One region of the Lentzea sp. DG1S-22 genome, then DNA from elsewhere that is predicted to be linked to it. Evidence: riboswitches for the same ligand, from Rfam matches in the RefSeq annotation. Region 1 holds a riboswitch; each other region holds the start of a gene.
What was found. Region 1 has a riboswitch for glycine ahead of gcvH (glycine cleavage system protein GcvH). Riboswitches for the same ligand answer to the same signal wherever they lie in the genome.
Positions count from the first base shown of each region.

Region 2: linked by a shared signal. The riboswitch ahead of gcvP (aminomethyl-transferring glycine dehydrogenase) and the one ahead of gcvH (glycine cleavage system protein GcvH) in region 1 are both predicted to bind glycine.
Region 3: linked by a shared signal. The riboswitch ahead of gcvT (glycine cleavage system aminomethyltransferase GcvT) and the one ahead of gcvH (glycine cleavage system protein GcvH) in region 1 are both predicted to bind glycine.

Region 1 is NZ_CP143276.1:6,995,326-7,002,039, forward strand. Features, by position in the region: gene V1227_RS33235 (hypothetical protein) at 22-450, opposite strand; gene V1227_RS33240 (hypothetical protein) at 450-632, opposite strand; gene V1227_RS33245 (MFS transporter) at 1,045-2,493, shown strand; gene V1227_RS33250 (TetR/AcrR family transcriptional regulator) at 2,504-3,184, shown strand; gene ald (alanine dehydrogenase) at 3,240-4,352, opposite strand; glycine riboswitch at 4,578-4,672, shown strand; gene gcvH (glycine cleavage system protein GcvH) at 4,736-5,119, shown strand; gene V1227_RS33265 (L-serine ammonia-lyase) at 5,163-6,527, shown strand; gene V1227_RS33270 (winged helix-turn-helix transcriptional regulator) at 6,529-6,714, opposite strand, start outside.
Region 2 is NZ_CP143276.1:8,105,736-8,112,449, reverse strand. Features, by position in the region: gene V1227_RS38655 (maleylpyruvate isomerase family mycothiol-dependent enzyme) at 1-620, shown strand, start outside; gene V1227_RS38650 (class I SAM-dependent DNA methyltransferase) at 632-1,237, shown strand; gene V1227_RS38645 (hypothetical protein) at 1,250-1,432, shown strand; gene gcvP (aminomethyl-transferring glycine dehydrogenase) at 1,480-4,371, opposite strand; glycine riboswitch at 4,420-4,519, opposite strand; glycine riboswitch at 4,523-4,618, opposite strand; gene V1227_RS38635 (Clp protease N-terminal domain-containing protein) at 4,675-5,646, opposite strand; gene V1227_RS38630 (MerR family transcriptional regulator) at 5,734-6,300, opposite strand; gene V1227_RS38625 (bifunctional nuclease family protein) at 6,628-6,714, opposite strand, start outside.
Region 3 is NZ_CP143276.1:7,791,549-7,798,262, reverse strand. Features, by position in the region: gene glyA (serine hydroxymethyltransferase) at 100-1,365, opposite strand; gene gcvT (glycine cleavage system aminomethyltransferase GcvT) at 1,379-2,473, opposite strand; glycine riboswitch at 2,573-2,660, opposite strand; glycine riboswitch at 2,662-2,767, opposite strand; gene V1227_RS37090 (DUF3817 domain-containing protein) at 2,813-3,115, opposite strand; gene V1227_RS37085 (hypothetical protein) at 3,130-3,513, opposite strand; partial or broken gene V1227_RS37080 (helix-turn-helix transcriptional regulator) at 3,603-4,096, opposite strand; gene V1227_RS37075 (hypothetical protein) at 4,261-4,458, opposite strand; gene V1227_RS37070 (CaiB/BaiF CoA transferase family protein) at 4,777-5,901, opposite strand; gene V1227_RS37065 (acyl-CoA dehydrogenase family protein) at 5,898-6,714, opposite strand, start outside.

The sequences.
Region 1 (6,714 bases):
CGGCCCATCCTGCCTGAAAGGTCACTCCGGCAAGGCGTGCTTCGGGCGGGACACGACGGGCGCCCGGTGCTTCGGCGGTGGATCAGTGGTGGGAACCCGCGGTTCGGCGGTCATCCCGGCGGGGGTCTCCGCCGGGATCCCGATCACGCCTGATCGGGTGAAGGGGGTGCGCAGCGGCCGACACCGCTCGCGGTGCGGCGGACCTTCGCCGATGAGGTGCCGGTGCGCCGTGGTCCAGACCCGGCACGGCCACCGGCGGCGGCGCAGCCAGCCGGGACACGACCGGCACCGGCCGTCCTCGTCGGGCTGGTGCAGCGTGAGCAGCAGCCGCCAGCCGTCCGCGAGGCGGTGGATCTCCGCGCGGGCCAGCGCTTCCGCCTCTCCGTGCTCGGCGACCTCGTCCAGCAGTGCCAGGCGGTGCAGCACCGCCTCGCGCAGGGCCTCGTCCATCACATCTTCGCCGTGGCCTGGTCGAGCAGGGAGCCCAGCCGGCGGGTCTGGGTGGCGGACATCACAGCGGTCTCGCCGGGCGGCGTGACCAGCAGGACCCGGTCCTTCTCCACCAGAACGGTCATCGACCTGTCGCGACCGAACGGGTCGTGGCAGTGGATCCATCCCTGTGGTTCAGCCATGGAATCTCCTATCGAGCGACACCCGACTCCGTCTTCATCGGCTGTCGGCCCTGCTCGCCGCACCGAGCACCGGGGAATTCACTCGTTTGCCGGACGGGTCGGAGACGGGCGGTGGTCCAGTCGGGAAACTTTTGGGTCGCGATTCGGCGGGGCCGCTGGGCGCGGTGCGCGGAAGCCCGCTATATTTGGTCACGGCGGCCCCGCTCCCAGTGACCCCCAGGCTGGTTGAGCGCGGCCGCCCTTTACGTTCGCGGGCTTCGGCGCACTCGGCATTCGGCCGATTCGCCGGAGCCCGCAGTGCTGTTCGGGGTATCCCAGCCCCATTTCTGAAATTCCTTCATTTCCGGAAAACGGACTTGCGCTCCGCCCTCTCGTACGCTGTAAGTTTCTCGTACACCGTAAGGGGGACGAGATGACTTCGACGACCGAGGAGGTCGGGGTGCACCCGCACCCGCAGCGCTGGGCCGTGCTCGGCGTGCTCTGCCTGTCCGTGATGGTCGTGGTGCTGGACAACACCGTGCTCAACGTGGCGATCCCGTCGATCTCCACCGGCCTGGGCGCGAGCACCGCGGACATCCAGTGGATGATCAACGCCTACTCGCTCGCGCTGGCGGGCCTGCTGCTCACGACCGGATCGCTGAGCGACAGGTTCGGCCGCAAGCGCGCGCTCCTGGCCGGACTCGCGCTGTTCGGCGCGGGCAGCGCCGTCGCGGCCTACGCGAGCTCGTCCGAGGCGCTGATCGCGGCCCGCGGCTTCATGGGGATCGGCGCCGCCGTGCTGATGCCCGGCACGCTCGCCGTGCTCATGCAGCTGTTCGACGACAAGGAACGCCCGAAGGCCATCGGCATCTGGGCCGCCGTCACGAGCCTCGGCTTCGCCGCGGGCCCGGTGATCGGCGGCGCGCTCATCAAGCACTTCTGGTGGGGCTCGGTCTTCCTGATCAACGTGCCGGTGGCGGTCCTCGCCATCGCGGCCGTCGCGACGCTCGTGCCGGAGTCGAAGGACCCGACCGTGCGCAGGCCGGACGTGGCCGGCTCGATCCTGTCGATCATCGGCATGGTGTCGGTCGTCTACGCCGTGATCGAGGTGCCCGAGCACGGGTTCGCGTCGGCCGAGTTCGGCGTTCCGATCGCGATCGGTCTGGTGACCATGACCGGCTTCGCGTTGTGGGAACGGCACACCACCGACCCGATGCTCGACCTCTCGTTCTTCTCCCACCGCCGCTTCACCGGCGCGGTGGCGTCGGGCGTGCTGGCGGCGTTCGGCATGGCGGGCTCGCTCTTCCTGCTGACGCAACACCTCCAGGGCGTGCTCGGCTACAGCCCGCTGGAAGCGGGCGTGCGCGTCGCACCCATGGCGATCGCGCTGCTGATCACCAGCAACACGCTGGGGCAGCTCGTGGTGAAGCTCGGCGCGGGCAGGGCGATGCTGCTCGGCATGACGATCGTCGCGAGCGGCGTGGCGCTGCTGTCGGTCGGCACCACCTACCCGCCGACGCTCGCCGGCCTGGTCCTCATCGGCGTCGGAGTCGGTGTGTCGCAACCGGTCGCGGTCAACGCGCTGATGGGCTCGATCCCGCCGGAACGCGCCGGCATCGCGTCCGGGCTCTCGGGAACGCTGACGGAACTGGGCTCCTCGTTCGGCATCGCCGTGCTGGGCGCGCTGCTGTCGGCGCGGTTCGTGGCCTCGCTGCCCGACGGCGTTCCGGGACGGTCCCTGAGCGAGGCGCTGCACAGCGGCGCGGACATCGCGGTGGTGCGCGAGGCGTTCTCGAACGGCATGACCGTGAGCCTTCTGACCGGTGCCGCGGCCGTCTTCCTGGGAGGTGTTGTGGCCAGCGTCTTGCTGCGGCGTGCTTAGGATCGTCGACGTGGACAGCGTGTGGTTCAGCAAGCCCAGGCCCGGCAGCGGGCAGCCCCTCGGCCTGAGCCGCGAGGCGATCGTCCGCAAGGCCCTGGAACTGCTGGACCAGCACGGTCTGCAGAAGCTGTCGATGCGCAAGCTGGCCGCGGAACTCGGCGCGGCGCCGATGTCGCTGTACTGGCACGTGCCGACGAAGGACGCGCTGATCGAGCTGTGCCTCGACGAGGTCTACGGCGAGTTCACCCTCCCCGACCCCGAGACCGACTGGGAGACCGCGGTGCGCGCGATGATGCGCGAGCTGCGTCAGCTCGCGCTCAAGCACCCGTGGTGGATCCGCGGGATCGGGGAGTTCAACACCATCGGCCCGAACGCCGTGGCCTACGCGGACGCCATGTTCGGGCCGATGTTGCGCGCCGGGCTGTCGACCGTCGCGGCGGCCCAGTCGATCGCCACGGTGGGCAGCTTCGTCAACGGGTACGCGATCGCCGAGGTCAACTTCATCGCTCGCGGCGGGATGGACTCGCCACCGCCGGACATGGACAAGATCGCCGACCTGTACCGGGACAAGCACCCCCGGTACGTCGCGATGCTCGACGAGGGCGAGCTGTGGTCGCTGGAGCGGCAGTTCGAGTTCGGCCTGGACTGCGTGATCGAAGGCGTCAAGGCCCGCGTCGAAGCCCTCAGGTAGGCGAAACCCCCGCAGCGGTTCACGCGTGCGGGGGCCTCATTCATCGGGGTGGCTCTCAGATCACGGACTCCAGCGGCGTGTGCGCGAGGCCGGTCGCCTCGGCCACCGGGCCGTTGGTCAGCTTGCCGGCGTGGGCGTTGAGGCCCAGGGCGAGCGAACGGTCGTCCTTCAGCGCCTTCTCCCAGCCCTTGTCGGCCAGCGCGACGGCGTAGGGCAGCGTCACGTTGGTCAGCGCGTAGGTCGAGGTGCGCGGGACGGCGCCCGGCATGTTCGCGACGCAGTAGAACACCGAGTTGTGGACCTCGTAGGTCGGCTCGGCGTGCGTGGTGGCGCGCGAGTCCTCGAAGCAGCCGCCCTGGTCGATCGCGATGTCGACGAGCACCGAGCCCGGCTTCATCTCGGCGACCAGCGCGTTCGAGACGAGCTTCGGCGCGGCGGCACCGGGGACGAGCACGGCGCCGATGACGAGGTCGGCCTCGCGGACGGCCTGCTCGATCGCGAACGAGTTCGAGGCGAGCGTGCGCAGGCGGCCGGCGAACTGGGCGTCGACTTGGCGCAGCCGGTCGACGTTGGTGTCGAGGATCTGCACGTCCGCGCCCATGCCCACGGCGATGGTCGCGGCGTTGAGACCGGCCACACCGCCGCCGATCACGACCACGCGGGCCGGGGCGACACCGGGGACGCCACCGGGCAGCACGCCGCGGCCACCGGAGGGCTTCATCAGCGAGAACGCGCCGACCTGCGGGGCAAGGCGGCCCGCGACCTCGGACATCGGGGCCAGCAGCGGCAGCGCGCGGTTCGGCAGCTGCACGGTCTCGTAGGCGATGGCCGTGGTGCCGGACGCCAGCAGCGCCTCGGTCAGCGGCTTGTCGGCGGCGAGGTGCAGGTACGTGAAGAGGGTCTGGCCGGCGCGCAGGCGGGGGTACTCCTCGGCGATCGGCTCCTTGACCTTGAGGACCAGGTCGCCCTCGGCCCAGACGTCGTCGGCGGTCGCGAGGACCTTGGCGCCCGCGGCGAGGTACTCCTCGTCGGTGATCGCGGAGCCCAGACCGGCGCCCTGCTCGACGAACACGTCGTGCCCGCGGCTCGTCAGCTCGTGCGCACCGGCAGGGGTGAGAGCGACGCGGTACTCGTGGTTCTTGATCTCGCGGGGAACTGCGATCCGCACGATGACTCCTCCGTTCGGTGGCCGACATCTCACAATGTGGGGCAGTGGGAAGGTCATGTCACTGTGCGAATCGCACTATCGAGCACGGGTGCGGTTGTTCACTTGGGACAGAGCCACCTGGTTTGCGCTCGCGTGTGACTCGACCCGTCCGCGTTGACACCCGGCGGGGGCCGCACATAGCGTTCGCCCCTGAGAACTGAAGACCGGCCGCGGCGCGACAGCGCCAGAACCCGAGTGGGAGAGACCCCGACGAACGTCGGTCGGGGCGCCGAAGGGGCAAGCTCCCGCACACTCTCAGGCAGCAAGACCACTCGGGGTAGGCAACTCTGCACGGCGGAGGGGGCGCAAGTGTCCTGACCCGTCACAGCCAGAGGAGTCGCGCCGTGCAGTTCCCCGAGAACCTGCTCTACACCACCGAGCACGAGTGGGTCGACTGGACGCCGGGTACCCAGGACCCGCTGACCTGCGGGATCACCGAGTACGCGGCGGACGCCCTGGGCGACATCGTCTTCGTGCAGCTGCCCGAGGTCGGTGCGAAGGTCGTCACCAACGAGGTGTGCGGCGAGCTCGAGTCCACCAAGTCCGTCAGCGACCTGTTCTCGCCCGTCACCGGTGAGGTGATCGAGGTCAACAGCGCCGTCGTCGACGACCCGGCGATCGTGAACAACGACCCGTACGGCGCCGGCTGGCTGTTCAAGGTCCGCGTCGAGTCGGCCGAGAACCTGCTCACGGCGGCCAAGTACGCCGAGCTCACCCAGACCGGCTGACATGGGCCCGACCGACCGCTCCACCACCACGAAGGACTGATCAGTGGCGATCAGCGTTTTCGACCTGTTCTCCGTCGGCATCGGACCGTCCAGCTCCCACACCGTCGGCCCGATGCGCGCGGCGGCGATGTTCGTCGAGAAGCTCGGTGCGCGTGCGTCCGAAGTGGACCGCGTGCACGTCGAGCTGTTCGGCTCGCTCGGCGCGACCGGCCACGGCCACGGCAGCCCGAAGGCCGTGTTCCTGGGCCTCGAGGGCAACCTCCCCGAGGAGGTCGACCCCACCGTCGCCGCCCACCGCGTCGAGGAGATCGTCGGCGGCGGACGGCTCCGGCTCGGCGGCACGCACGAGATCGAGTTCGTGCACGACCGCGACCTCGTCATGCACCGCCGCAAGTCACTTCCGCTGCACCCCAACGGGATGAGCTTCGAGGCGTTCAGCGGCGGCGAGTCCGTCGAGCACGCCGTCTACTACTCGATCGGCGGCGGGTTCGTCGTCGACGAGAACGCCTCCGGCACCGACCGCATCAAGCCCGACTCGACGCCGCTGCCCCACCCGTTCCTCACCGGCGACCAGCTGCTCGCGCGCTGCCGCGAGACAGGCCTGTCGATCAGCGAGATCATGATGGCCAACGAGCTGTCGTGGCGGACGGAAGAAGAGGTGCGGTCGGGACTGCTGCACATCTGGCACGTCATGCAGGAGTGCGTCGAACGCGGCTGCACCGAGCACGGCATCCTGCCCGGCGGCCTGAAGGTCCGCCGCCGCGCCGCCGAGATGCGCAAACGCCTGGAGGGCGAGCACTTCGTCACCGACCCCCTGCGCGTCATGGACTGGGTCACGCTCTTCGCGCTGGCGGTCAACGAGGAGAACGCCGCGGGCGGCCGCGTCGTCACCGCGCCGACCAACGGCGCGGCCGGCATCGTCCCCGCGGTCCTGCACTACTACACGAAGTTCGTGCCGGGAGCCTCGGACGACGGCGTGGTCCGCTTCCTGCTGACCGCCGGCGCGATCGGCGTGCTGTTCAAGGAGAACGCGTCGATCTCCGGCGCCGAGGTCGGCTGCCAGGGCGAGGTCGGCTCCGCGTGCTCGATGGCGGCCGGCGGCCTCGCCGAGGTGCTCGGAGGCACCCCCGAACAGGTCGAGAACGCGGCCGAGATCGCGATGGAGCACAACCTCGGCCTCACCTGCGACCCGATCGGCGGCTTGGTGCAGATCCCGTGCATCGAACGCAACGCCGTCGCGTCCATCAAGGCCATCACGGCCGTGCGCATGGCTTTGCGCGGCGACGGTTCGCACTTCGTGTCGCTCGACAAGGTCATCAAGACCATGCGGGACACCGGCAAGGACATGTCGGTGAAGTACAAGGAGACCGCGCGCGGCGGCCTCGCCGTGAACGTGATCGAGTGCTGACTCAGCGGGCGTCGTAGGCCTGCTGGGCCTCGAGCACCTCGGGCATCCGCGCTTCCAGCAGGTGGATCAACGACAACAGCCGCTCCGCCGTCTCGCGCCCGAGCGGTGTGAGGCTGTAGTCGACCCGCGGCGGGTTCGTGTGCTGGGCCTCCCGGTGCACGAGCCCGTCGCGCTCCAGCGCCTGCAA
Region 2 (6,714 bases), 1.1 Mb from region 1:
TCACCGCACTCGTCTCCGGCGCCGGCCCGCTGACGCCCGTGCCGGCGACGCCCGGCTGGTCGGTCAAGGACGTGGTGGCGCACCTCGCGGGCGGTCTGCGCGACTTCGCGGACGGCCGGTTCGACGGCGTGGAGTCCGGCGAGTGGGGCGAACGGCAGGTGCGCGACCGCCGCGACAACACGCTGCAGGACGCCTTCGCCGAGTGGGACGAGAACCTCGTGCGCGCGGCGGAGCTGTTCGACACCCCGATGGGCCCGGTCCTGGTGTCCGAGGTGGTCGCGCACGAGCACGACCTCCGCTCGGCGCTGGGCGTTCCCGGTGACCGGGGCGGCGTCGAGGTGCGGGCGGCGCTGGTGAGGCCGTTGCAGCAGCTCGACCGGCGGCTGCGCGAGAACGACGTGCCGGCGTTGCGGATCTCCCTGGAGCACGGCGACCGGGTGCTCGGCCACGGCGAACCGGCCGGGACGCTGCGGACGACGTCGTTCGAGCTGCTGCGGGTCATCGGCGGGCGGCGGTCGGCCGACCAGATCAAGGCGCTCGACTGGGACGGCGATCCGGACGTGTGGATCTCGTCGCTGGCGCTGTCCGGACGGCACCGCGCGGAGCCGTTCGAGGAGTAGGTTCGCCGGTCATGAGCGACTGGCTGGCGGACACGCGGACCTCCTACGACACCGTGGCGGTCAGCTACGCCGAACACACACGCGGCCTCCTGGACGGCCTCCCCCACCTGCGGGCGGCGCTGCGGTTGTTCGCGGAGCAGGTCAGCGGCCCCGTCGCGGACGTCGGCTGCGGGCCAGGCACCGTCACGGCGCTGCTCGCCGGGCTCGGCGTGGACGCGTTCGGGATCGACCTCTCCCCCGCGATGGTCGAGCTGGCCCGGCGCGACCACCCCGGGCTGCGGTTCGAGGTCGGGTCGATGACCGAACCGCTGCCCGGCCCGCTGGGCGGCGTCCTGTCGTGGTGGTCGTTGATCCACGTGCCGGACGAGCTCGTGCCCGTGGTCTTCGCGCACTTCCACCGGGCGTTGCGGCCGGACGGCCTGCTGCAGCTGGGTTTCCACGTCGGCGACCGGACGAGCCTCAAGACGCGGGGCTACGGCGGGCACCCGATGAAGGTGCACGTCCACCTGCGACGGCCGGAGCGCGTGGCGGAGTGGCTGCGGGCCGCCGGGTTCACCGTGGAGGCCCGGTGGCTGCTCGGCGAGGACGGCGCGGTGCTGTTCGCACGGCGCGGGTGAGACCATTCGGCGGTGTCAGAGGAACAGACGTGCCAGCGGTGCGGTGAGACCGTGGAACTGGACCAGGACGACTTCGAACTGTTCGAGCGGATGCACCCCGACTGCTTCCACTTCGCGTTCGAGCACGACCTGAACCGGCCGGGCATCACCGAGCAGGAGAACTGCGGCGACGAGGCCTGCCCCGTCGGAACGTGAAGGAAGGGGGCGCACCCGCGGGTGCGCCCCCTTCCACCGACCCGGGATCAGCTGCTGTACGCCTCGAGCGGCGGGCAGGAGCAGACCAGGTTGCGGTCGCCCTTCGCGCCGTCGATGCGGCGGACCGGCGGCCAGATCTTCGGAGCCGCGGTGCCGGCCGGGTACACGGCCTCCTCGCGGGTGTACGGGTGGTTCCACTCGCCGACGGTCACGCTGGCCGCGGTGTGCGGGGCGTTGCGCAGCGGGTTGTCCTCCACCGGCCACTCACCGGCGCCGACGCGGTCGATCTCGCGCTTGATGGCGATCATGGCGTCGATGAACCTGTCGATCTCGGCCAGGTCCTCGGACTCGGTCGGCTCGACCATCAGCGTGCCGGCGACCGGGAACGACATCGTCGGGGCGTGCAGGCCGTAGTCGGCGAGGCGCTTGGCGACGTCGTCCACCGTCACGCCGGTGGCCTTGGTGATCGGGCGCAGGTCGAGGATGCACTCGTGGGCGACGAAGCCGCCCTCGCCGGTGTAGAGGACCGGGTAGTGCTCGTCGAGCCTCCGCGCCACGTAGTTCGCGGCGGCCACGGCGGTCAGGGTCGCGCGGCGCAGGCCGTCGCCGCCCATCATGCGCACGTACGCCCACGAGATCGGCAGGATCGACGCGGAGCCCCACGGGGCGCCCGAGATCGGGCCGACACCGGTGGCCGGTCCCGCCGCCGGCTGCAGCGGGTGGTTCGGCAGGAACGGCGCGAGGTGGGACTTCACGCCGATCGGGCCGACGCCGGGGCCACCGCCGCCGTGCGGGATGCAGAACGTCTTGTGCAGGTTCAGGTGCGAGACGTCCGAGCCGAACTTGCCGTAGCGGGCCAGGCCGATCAGGGCGTTGAGGTTCGCGCCGTCGACGTACACCTGGCCGCCCGCGTCGTGGACCAAGCCGCAGACCTCGCGGACCGTGTCCTCGTACACGCCGTGGGTCGACGGGTAGGTGATCATGATCGCGGCCAGGTCGTCCGCGTGCTCCGCGACCGTCTGACGCAGGTGGCCCATGTCGATGTTGCCCTTGTCGTCGCACTTGACGACGACGACGCGCATGCCGGCCATGACGGCGGACGCGGCGTTCGTGCCGTGGGCGGACGACGGGATCAGGCAGACGTCGCGGTCGGCGTTGCCGTTCGCGCGGTGGTACGCGCGGATCGCCAGCAGACCGGCGAACTCACCCTGCGACCCGGCGTTCGGCTGCAGCGACACGGCGTCGTAGCCGGTGACCTCGGCGAGCCAGGCCTCCAGGTCCGACACGATCTTCAGCAGACCGGCGGCGTCCTCGGCCGGGGCGAACGGGTGCAGCGTCGAGAACTCCGGCCACGTGATGGACTCCATCTCCGCGGTGGCGTTGAGCTTCATCGTGCAGGAGCCGAGCGGGATCATGCTGCGGTCCAGGGCGACGTCCTTGTCGGACAACGCGCGCAGGTAGCGCAGCAGCGCCGTCTCGGAGCGGTGCGAGTGGAAGACCGGGTGGGTCAGGTAGTCCGACGTGCGGCGCAGGTCGGCCGGGATGCCGTCGGCGGTGTCGGCGTCGATCGCGTCCACATCGGACCCGGTGACGCCGAAGGCCTCCCACACCGCGACGACGTGCGCCCGCGTGGTCTTCTCGTCGCAGGCGATCGCGACGACGTCGGAGTCGACGAGGCGCAGGTTGATGCCGGCCTCGCGGGCCTTCGCCACGACGGCGGCGGCCTCACCGGGAACGCGGACCTCGACGGTGTCGAAGAACTCGCCGTGCACGACGTCCAGCCCGGCCTCGCACAGGCCCGTGGCGAGCACGGTGGCCAGGCGGTGCACGCGGGTCGCGATGGCGCGCAGGCCCTCGGGGCCGTGGTAGACGGCGTACATCGAGGCGATCACGGCCAGCAGCACCTGCGCGGTGCAGATGTTCGACGTGGCCTTCTCACGGCGGATGTGCTGCTCACGCGTCTGCAGCGCGAGGCGGTAGGCCAGCGAGCCGTCGGCGTCGACGGAGACACCGACGAGACGGCCGGGCAGCTGGCGCTCCAAACCGGACCGGACGGCCATGTAGCCGGCGTGCGGGCCGCCGAAGCCGATCGGCACGCCGAAGCGCTGCGTGGTGCCGACGACGACGTCCGCGCCGATCTCACCGGGCGCGCGCAGCAGCGTCAGGGCCAGCAGGTCGGCGGCGACGACGGCCTGCGCACCGGCGGCGTGGATCTCCTCGATGAGCGCCTTCTGGTCGCGCACCACACCGGACGCGCCGGGGTAGGACAGCAGGACGCCGAAGAAGTCGCCGCCCAGGCCGAGGCCCTCGATGCCCTGCGACAGGTCGGCGACGACGATCTCGATGTCGAGCGGCTCGGCGCGCGTCTCGATCACGGCCAGCGTCTGCGGCAGCGTGTCGGCGTCGACGACGAACTTGTTCGACTTGGAGCGGCCGGCGCGGCGCACGAGGGTCATCGCCTCGGCGGCGGCGGTCGACTCGTCCAGCATGGACGCGTTCGCGACGGGCAGGCCCGTCAGGTCGCCGACCATCGTCTGGAAGTTCAGCAGGGCCTCCAGGCGGCCCTGGGAGATCTCCGGCTGGTACGGCGTGTACGCGGTGTACCAGGCGGGCGACTCCAGGACGTTGCGCAGGATCACGCCCGGCGTCACGGTGTCGTAGTAGCCGAGGCCGATCATCTGCGTCATCGGCCGGTTCCGCGACGCGAGCTCCCGCAGCTCCGCGAGCGCCTCGGTCTCGGTGGCCGGGGCGGGCAGGTCCAGCACGAGGTCGCGCTCGTGGATGGACGACGGCACCGCGCGCTGCGCCAGCTCCTCCAGCGACCCGACACCGATGACGTCGAGGATGCGCGCGAGCTCGGCGGGACGCGGACCGACGTGGCGGTCGGCGAACGGGGTGCCGTGCTCGAGAGCGGCGAGCGGAATGCGGTCCTGCGTCATCAAACGCCTCCGGGGGCTGAGGGCACACGTGTCCTGGTGCCCTCCCCGCTCTGTCCGTACCCTTCAAGGGCGCCTGAGAGGTTCACCCGGTGCGGGACCGGGCTTTCACCGTCGGCGGGATTCCCTTGCGGGGATCCACTTTCCAGAGGCGTCTCGCTCGGCGGTCCTGGATGCCTGAGAGGTTCCCGGGGAGGGACTTGCTCCTTCGGCGCCGGGTTCGAAGCCCGGTCTCTCCCGCCTGAGTTCAGCGACTACCCGCGAAGAATACCCGCAGGCAGCCCGCCCAGTCGCTAGAGACGCGACCTACGTCTCAACGGCGAGACCGGTGAGCGCCGCCGCGACGGGGTCCGCGGGGTCGTCGCGCACCGCCGCGAGCAGGTGCGCGGTGCCCACGACCGCGTCCCCGCGCCGCGCGGCGACGAGCTTCGCCCGCTCCACGGCGCGTTCCACCGCGCCACCGCCGGAGGGCAACGCGGCCGGGTCCACTCCCGCCTCGCGCAACGCCGCCGCGCCACCCGACTCGAACTCCGGCCTCAGCCGCCGCCCGGAGACGGCCAGCTGGTGGTCGACCGTCAGCACCGCCTCCACGAGGTCGCGCGACGAGACGTCCCGCCTCCCGGCGACGGCCAGCCGTTCGGCCTCGTTGCGCACCACCGTCAGCACCGGTCCGCCGAGCCCCTGACCCCGTGCGACGAGCTTCGTCAGCCAGCCCACGTACCCGCCACCGGACTCCCCTTCCAGGGCTCCCGCCTTGCGCAGCAGCCAGACCGCGGGTGCTTCCTCGACCTCGGCGTAGCGCCGCGCGGCATCGGCCCGCACGGCGGCGGCCGTCACCCCGGGATCCACCCCGCGCACCAGGAACAGGTCGGCGGCCCGTCCGGACTCGAGCGACAGCAACGCCAGGGCGAGGTGGGTCGTGGTCAGAACACCGTCGCCGGCCTGGGCCACAGCCGCACGCAGACAATCCTCCAACGCGCGGCTCACGGGCAGAACGGCCTCGACGCGAGCGTGGTGGTGGGCGGCGCTCATCAGCGCCGTGACGTCCGGGTGGGACTCGCCGACGACACCACCGTCGTCGTCGGCCCAGTGCTCGGTCCCCCGCGCCATCGCCAGCGCCCCCAGCGACTTCGCGCCGAGCTTGCGGCCGGGACCGGTCGTGTCGATCAGGGAGATCAGCAGGTTCTCGGTGCCGACGAACCCGAACCCGTGGCGGGAGGCGCGCCGGACGGCCGCGGCCAGGACCTTGACCACCTGCGACGAAGGAGTGTGCGTCATGCCGGGAACGCTAGGGACGGACCCGTCCCCGGCGCGTCCGCCGACCGGCCACGGACAGGCGCCGGTCGGCCACGGTCACCGGGCCGGTCAGCCGGTGGCGCGCTCGCGGCGGCGGCGGGTCAGCTCGTCCTCGGTCATCGGCGCGATCTCGACGCCGTCCGCACGTTCGGCCGGGAACTCGTGGATCGTGCCGGAGATCTCGCGCATCGCACCGCTCACCGCGATGCCGAACACGCCCTGACCGCCCTGCAGCAGGTCCACGACCTCCTCCGGCGAGGTGCACTCGTAGACGGTCGTGCCGTCGGAGAAGAGCGTGATCCTCGCCAGGTCCTGCACGCCGCGCCGGCGCAGGTGGTCGACGGCGACGCGGATGTTCTGCAGCGAGACACCGGTGTCCAGGAGCCGTTTCACGACCTTCAGGACCAGGATGTCCTTGAACGAGTACAGCCGCTGGCTGCCCGAGCCGTGCGCCATCCGGACCGTCGGGGCGACGAGCCCGGTGCGGGCCCAGTAGTCGAGCTGCCGGTACGTGATGCCCGCGATCTGGCACGCCGCGGGTCCTCGGTAGCCGACGAGCTCGTCCGGCAGCGAGGAGTCCGGGAACAGCTCACCCTGCAGCCCGGATCCGGCCCTCAAGGGCGCTTCCTCGACCACGCCTGCCTCCCCTCGGAACGGCCACGAAACTCATGACCGTCAAGCCACCGCGTCCACTCTCGTGAACCGGCGACGTCCACTCGAGTTCGACGGTAAGACCGCTCCGAGGGCAGGTCAACGCGACGCGCGGGGAGTGTCGACCCTCAACCTCAGGTAGAGAGTCATACCGTCACCCGAACCAGGACGTTCAAGTGACGTTTAGTGATCGTTTAGCGCTGTTCCCAGCGGAACGTAACCCAACCGAGCGACACGCGAGCGGACCGCATCGAGCCAAACGAGACGCACAGCGACACAGGTCCGTTCGAGTGTCAGCGCCCGCGGCACCGCTCAGGTGTCGGCTCCGCGGAAGTCCTCCGGCGAGATCGAGTCGAGGAACTCGCGGAACTTCTCGACCTCGTCCTCCTGCTCGTCGGG
Region 3 (6,714 bases), 800 kb from region 1:
CACGCCAACCCCAGAGCCGCAGGCGACCGCAAGGGTCCCCCCAAAAGAAGGACCCCCTGAGCCCAAAGGCTACTCAGGGGGTCCGACAAGACCAGGAAATCAGAGCGACGAGTACAGCGGGTGCTTGGCCGCCAGGACCTCGACCCGGGCCCGCAGCTCCTCCACAGCCGCCCCGGGCTTCAAGGCCTCGGCGATCACATCGGCCACCTCGGCGAAGTCCACCTCACCGAACCCGCGGGTGGCCAGCGCCGGCGTTCCGATCCGCAGGCCGGACGTCACCATCGGCGGACGCGGGTCGTTCGGGACGGCGTTGCGGTTCACCGTGATGCCGATCCGGTGCAGCACGTCCTCGGCCTGCTTGCCGTCCAACTCGGACGAGACCAGGTCGACGAGGACCAGGTGGACGTCGGTCCCCCCGGTGAGCACCTTCACGCCGGCGGCCGCGACGTCGGCCTGCGACAGCCGGTCGGCCAGGATCCGGGCGCCCTCGAGCGTGCGGCGCTGCCGGTCGGCGAACTCCGGCGAGGCGGCGTGCTTGAACGCCACGGCCTTGGCCGCGATCACGTGTTCCAGCGGACCGCCCTGCTGGCCGGGGAACACCGCCGAGTTGATCTTCTTGGCGATGTCGGCGTCGTTCGACAGGATCACGCCGCCGCGGGGGCCGCCGAGGGTCTTGTGCGTGGTCGTCGTGGTCACGTGCGCGTGCGGCACGGGCGACGGGTGCAGGCCCGCGGCCACGAGGCCCGCGAAGTGCGCCATGTCGACCATCAGGTACGCCTCGACCGAGTCCGCGATGCGGCGGAACTCGGCGAAGTCCAGCTGGCGCGGGTAGGCGGACCAGCCGGCCACGATCAGCTTCGGGCGGTGCTCGGTCGCGAGGCGCTCGACCTCGGCCATGTCGACGCGGCCGTCTTCGTCGGAGACGTGGTACGGCACGACGTTGTAGAGCTTGCCGGAGAAGTTGATGCGCATGCCGTGCGTCAGGTGGCCGCCGTGCGCGAGGTCCAGGCCGAGGATCGTGTCGCCGGGCTGCAGGAGCGCGAACATGGCGGCCGCGTTGGCCTGGGCGCCCGAGTGCGGCTGGACGTTCGCGAAGCCGGCGCCGAAGAGCGACTTGATGCGCTCGATGGCGAGGCGCTCGACGACGTCGACGTGCTCGCAGCCGCCGTAGTAGCGGCGGCCGGGGTAGCCCTCGGCGTACTTGTTGGTGAGCACGGAGCCCTGGGCCTGCAGCACGGAGACCGGGGTGAAGTTCTCCGAGGCGATCATCTCGAGGGTGCCCTGCTGGCGCGCCAGCTCGGCCGCGACGGCCTCGGCAACCTCGGGGTCGTACTCCGCGAGGGAGGCGTTGAACTGGTCGGACATCTGGAGGATCTCCCTACTTGGCGCGCTTGTAGAACGGAAGTGCGACGACCTCGACCGGCTGCTTCTTGCCGCGGACGTCCACCAGCAGTGAGGTGCCCGGCTCGGAGCTCGCACGGGTCACGTAGGCCATCGCGACCGAGTAGCCGAGGGTCGGGGACAGGGCGCCCGAGGTGACCTCGCCGACGACCTCGTCGCCGTTCAGCACCGCGTAGCCGTGGCGCGGGGCGCGCCGCTCGGGGGTCTTCAGTCCGACCAGGACCGAGTCCACACCGGACTCCGCCACCTTCGCGAGGGCGTCGCGGCCCACGAAGTCACCCGGCTTGTCGAGCTTCACGACGCGGCCGAGGTTCGCGTTGTAGGGCGTCAGCGACGTGGTGAGCTCGTTGCCGTACAACGGCATCCCGGCTTCGAGGCGCAGCGTGTCGCGGCAGCCGAGTCCGCACGGCTTGAGCTCGTGCGGCTGGCCCGCCTCCAGCAGCGCGGCCCACACGGCCGAGGCGTCGGCCGGGGCGACGAACAGCTCGAAGCCCTCCTCGCCGGTGTAGCCGGTGCGCGCGAGCAGCGCCGGGACGCCCGCGACGGTCGACGGGTACGAGGCGTAGTACTTCACCGTCGAGAGGTCGGTGTCGGTCAGGCCGGCGAGGATCTCGACGGACTTCGGGCCCTGGACCGCGATCAGCGCGTAGTCGGTCGACCTGTCCGCGACGGCGGTGTCGAACCCGGCGGCGCGCTCCACCAGCGCGTCGGCCACGACCGCGGCGTTGGAGGCGTTCGCGACGACCATGAACTCCTCGTCGCCCAAGCGGTACACGATCAGGTCGTCGATCACGCCGCCATCGGCCTGGGTGATCATCGTGTAGCGCGCCTTGCCGACGGCCAGCGCGGAGATGTGGCCGACGAGCGCGTAGTCGAGCGCCTCGCCCGCCTGCGGTCCGGTCAGGACGATCTCACCCATGTGCGTGAGGTCGAACAGGCCCGCCGAGGTGCGCACCGCGTGGTGCTCGGCGAGCTCGGACGAGTAGCGCAGCGGCATCCGCCAGCCCGCGAAGTCGGTGAACATCGCGCCGAGCTGCTCGTGCTCGGCGTTCAGAGGCGTGAGGCGGGACATCAGAACGCTCCTTGAGGGTGCGCCGAAGAGCCGGAGCAGGCCGGCTGAGGCAACAGAAGAATGACACGGTCCATCAGAGACTCCTCGTCTGAGAGAGCCTCCCCCTCTGTCATGAGCCTGAGAGCTTCACCACCGGAGTGGCTTGCACCGTGGGCGAGGCTGCTGACGAGCCTGCTTTCCAGAGTTGCCTTCGTCGCGCGGTACGGGGACCTGAGAGATTCCGGGGAGGAGTTGCTCCTTCGGCGCTCCCCACGCCGGAAACCGGCAGCGGTGGAGCTCTCCCGCGCGACATCGACGGCCGTGTTCAGTTGGTTGCCCCAGACGCTAGCAGGCCGAACGTCACAGCGGCACGCCCTGCGCCGTCTTCTCGACCACCTTGCGCTCCGCCCAGAACGACAGGAACGGGATCGTGCCGGCGATCAGCACGAGCGCCGTGCCCTTGATCGACCAGCGCAGCTTCAGCGCCAGGTCTACGGAAAGCACCAGGTAGATGGCGTAGAGGAAGCCGTGGACCGGGCCGACGACCTTCATCGCGCCGTCCATGTCCGCGGCGTACTTGAGCACCATCGCCACGACCAGGAGCAGCAGGAAGACACCGACCACGTAAGCCATGACCCTGAACCGGGTCAACGCACCCTTCATCTGCCCGCCTTCGCTCAACGACCGTCCCGCGCGTTGAGGTTCGCGAGCATGCGGTTGTAGGCCGCGAGCTCCGCGTCTTCTTCGTCGTCGAAGTGCTCGACGGGCGCGGGTTTGACGGCGTCAACGGTAGTCACCGGCTCGGCGGCGGCCGCAACCGGCTCCGGTGCGGAGAGAGCCTCGTCACGGCGCTGGCGTGCCAGGCGGCGGAAACGCCACACCATGAAGAGGGGGAAGAGGCCGAAGAGCGGCCACTGGAGCACGTACCCGAGGTTCTGGAACGTGCCGCTGGAGGACTCGAAGCGCTGCCACTGCCAGTACGCGAGCCCGCAGCAGACGATCAGCGCCGCCAGACAGGCGAGCGCGATCAGCACACGCTGGGGAGTAAGGAGGCCGCGCACGACCTCCACACTACTGGGGTGAGGCCTCCTGACAGGAGGCCACCCGTGGGGATGGGTACAGGGCTGCCGCCTCCGGCAGCCCGTTCCTCTTATGCCACGCCGTCCCGGCGCTGCCTCTGCAGACGTGCGACGCACCAGGCCGCGGCGGAGCCACGGCGAAGGTGCTGGAGAACCGTCATCGGTCCCAGGCGCCTCCCGAGGTCGGCGGGCGTGAGGCCGGCCGCGCGGTAGTCGAGCGCGCGCTGGTCCAGCGGGCTGATGCCCGCGTCCCACCACTGCTCGGCCTCGGCGACGTCGCCCACCAGCTGCCAGTAGCTCGCCGCGGCGGCGAGCAACGCCTCGGGTGCCTCCGGCGCCCGCTTGCGCATCGCGGCCACGTAGGCCGGATCCGCCGAGTCGACCTTGACCAAGCCACGCGGCCCGCTCCGTGCGGCACCCCGCTGCACGGGGATGCCCGGCGCCGAGGGGGAGCCTCAGCGAGCCACGCGTTCTTGATCCGGTTCACCTCCTGCATCTCTGCGTCATCAGACCGTTCAGCCGCCCACTGCTTCAAGAGCTCGTGGACCCCGGAGTCCTCGACCATCCATGCCTCCTCGTCGGTCGGGGATCGGCCATTGCAGCGGAAGGTATTCGGTAGGTCTGACAATCGCCAGACCCTGAATCCTCAGAACACCCGTTACCAGTGCGTGATTGGCCGCATTCCACCCGTCCGGCTCAACGCGAACGGTCGAGGATCACGGTGCGTCACTAGGCGATGGGGGTCGCCGTGCCGAAGAGGCTCCTGACGAAGGTGATGATCGACTCCGCGCCCTCCCGCAGCCAGCCGAGAGCCGTCTGGACCGCCGAAGCGGACTCTTCGGGCCGGGTGATCAGGAGGAACAGCACCAGCGCGACGCCCGCCAGCACTAGCACCTTCTTGAGGTTCACAGGTACCTCTCCGTCCATGTCGCTCACCGGTCAGGCGGCGGACCGCCCGTGTCACCCGACATGGTCCACCATTCACCCTTGCGATGAACAACGACCACGCCCAACCACAGCGGCGATCGACCAGGGGCGCACGCCTGCGGGGCGCCCAATGTCACCCGAATGGCGGCTAAAGCGGGGCGTCAGCAGCGCCGATGTCCTGGGCACGAGGTGAACACGGACTCCCTCGCATCCCACAGCTTGGACAGAACCTGGTGCACCGGGCCTCACCCGGATGCCGAACCGCCGCCTTCACGCTCCGTCACGCCCTCGTGGCGCAATTAATGCGCGCCCGGCCATTCATCCAATTACTCCAGACCGCCGCAGTTCCATAATTCGGTCGGCGGACACACCCATGTCGGCAAGCACTTCCCCGGTGTTCACCCCCGCGGACACCGGAGGGGTCGGAACGGCCGTCGGCGTGCGGTCGAAGCGGGGCGCCGGAGCCGGGTGCAGCGCGCCACCGACGTCCACGAAAGTGGAACGTTCCGCGTTGTACGGGTGACGTGCCGCCTCGTCCGGGGTCAGCACGGGCGCCAGGCAGGCGTCGGTGTCCTCCGCGAGGCCCGCCCACTCGTCGCGCGACCGGGTCTTCACCGCCGCGGTGATGCGTTCCCGCAGCTCAGGCCAGTTCGCGGGGTCGTTGCGCGAGGGTGCGTCCTCCAGCCCCAGCACGCGCACGAGGTCGGCGTAGAACTTCTCCTCCAGCGCGCCCACGGCCACGTACCCGCCGTCCGCGGCCTCGTAGACGTCGTAGAACGGCACTCCACCGTCGAGCATGTTCTCGCCGCGCCCGCCCGGCCACATGCCCGCGGACCGCATCCCGTGCAGGAACGTCGTCAGCAGCGCCGCCCCGTCGACCATGGCCGCGTCGACGACCTGACCGCGCCCGGAGCGTTCCCTCTCATACAGCGCGGCGAGCACGCCGAGGGCCAGCAGCAGCCCTCCCCCGCCGAAGTCGCCGAGCAGGTTGATCGGGAACGACGGCGGCCCGCCGGCCCGGCCCAGAGGCTCCAGCGCGCCCGCGACGGCGATGTAGTTGATGTCGTGGCCGGCGCGGTCTGCGAGGGGCCCGTCCTGACCCCACCCGGTCATGCGCCCGTAGATGAGGCGCGGGTTGCGGGCGAGGCACTGGGCCGGGCCGATGCCCAGGCGCTCGGTGACACCCGGCCGGAAGCCCTCCACCAGCACGTCCGAGCGTTCGACCAGCCGCAGCACCAGATCGGCGCCCTCGGGGGTGCGGGTGTCGATCGCGACGGAGCGCCGGTTGCGGCCCAGGAAGTCGCCGGGAACCGTCGACCGGCTCCCCGGCTTGCAGACCTGCACCACGTCCGCGCCCAGGTCGGCGAGCACCATGCACGCGAACGGCGCGGGCGCGAGGCCCGCGAGCTCGACGACGCGCAACCCCTCCAGAGGCCCGCTCACAGGGACCTCGCGATGATTTCCTTCATGATCTCGTTCGTGCCGCCGTAGATCCGCTGCACGCGGGCATCGGACCAGGCACGTGCGATCGGGTACTCGTTCATGTAGCCGTAGCCGCCGAACAGCTGCACGCACTCGTCGACGACCCTGCTCAGCCGGTCGCTGGCCCACCACTTCGCCATCGCGGCGGTCGGCACGTCCAGTTCGCCGCGCAGGTGCTTCTCGATGCACTCGTCGATGAACGCCCTGGTCACGGACGCCTCGGTCGCGCACTCGGCCAGCTTGAAGCGGGTGTTCTGGAACTTGATCAGCTCCTTGCCGAACGCCTTGCGCTCCTTCACGTACCCGAGCGTGAGGTCGACGGCCGCCTCGATGCCCGCGATGCAGCAGACGCCGATGATGAGGCGTTCCTGCGGCAGCTGCTGCATGAGCTGGACGAACCCGAGGCCCTCCTGGCCGCCGAGGAGGTTGTCCGCCGGCACGCGGACGTCGTCGAAGAACAGTTCGGCGGTGTCCTGCCCCTTCATGCCGACCTTGTCGAGCACGCGGCCGCGCCGGATGTCGTTCTCGACGACGAGCAGCGAGATGCCGGTGGCGCCCTGCGCAGGGTCGGTCTTGGCCACCACGATGACGAGGTCGGCGAGCGCGCCGTTGGTGATGAACGTCTTCGAGCCGTTGATGACGTACTCGTCGCCCTCGCGGATCGCCTTCGTGCGGATGCCCTGGAGGTCGGAGCCCGCGCCGGGCTCGGTCATCGCGATCGCGCCGACGTGCTCACCCGAGGCGAGCTTCGGCAGCCAGCGCCGCTTCTGCTCC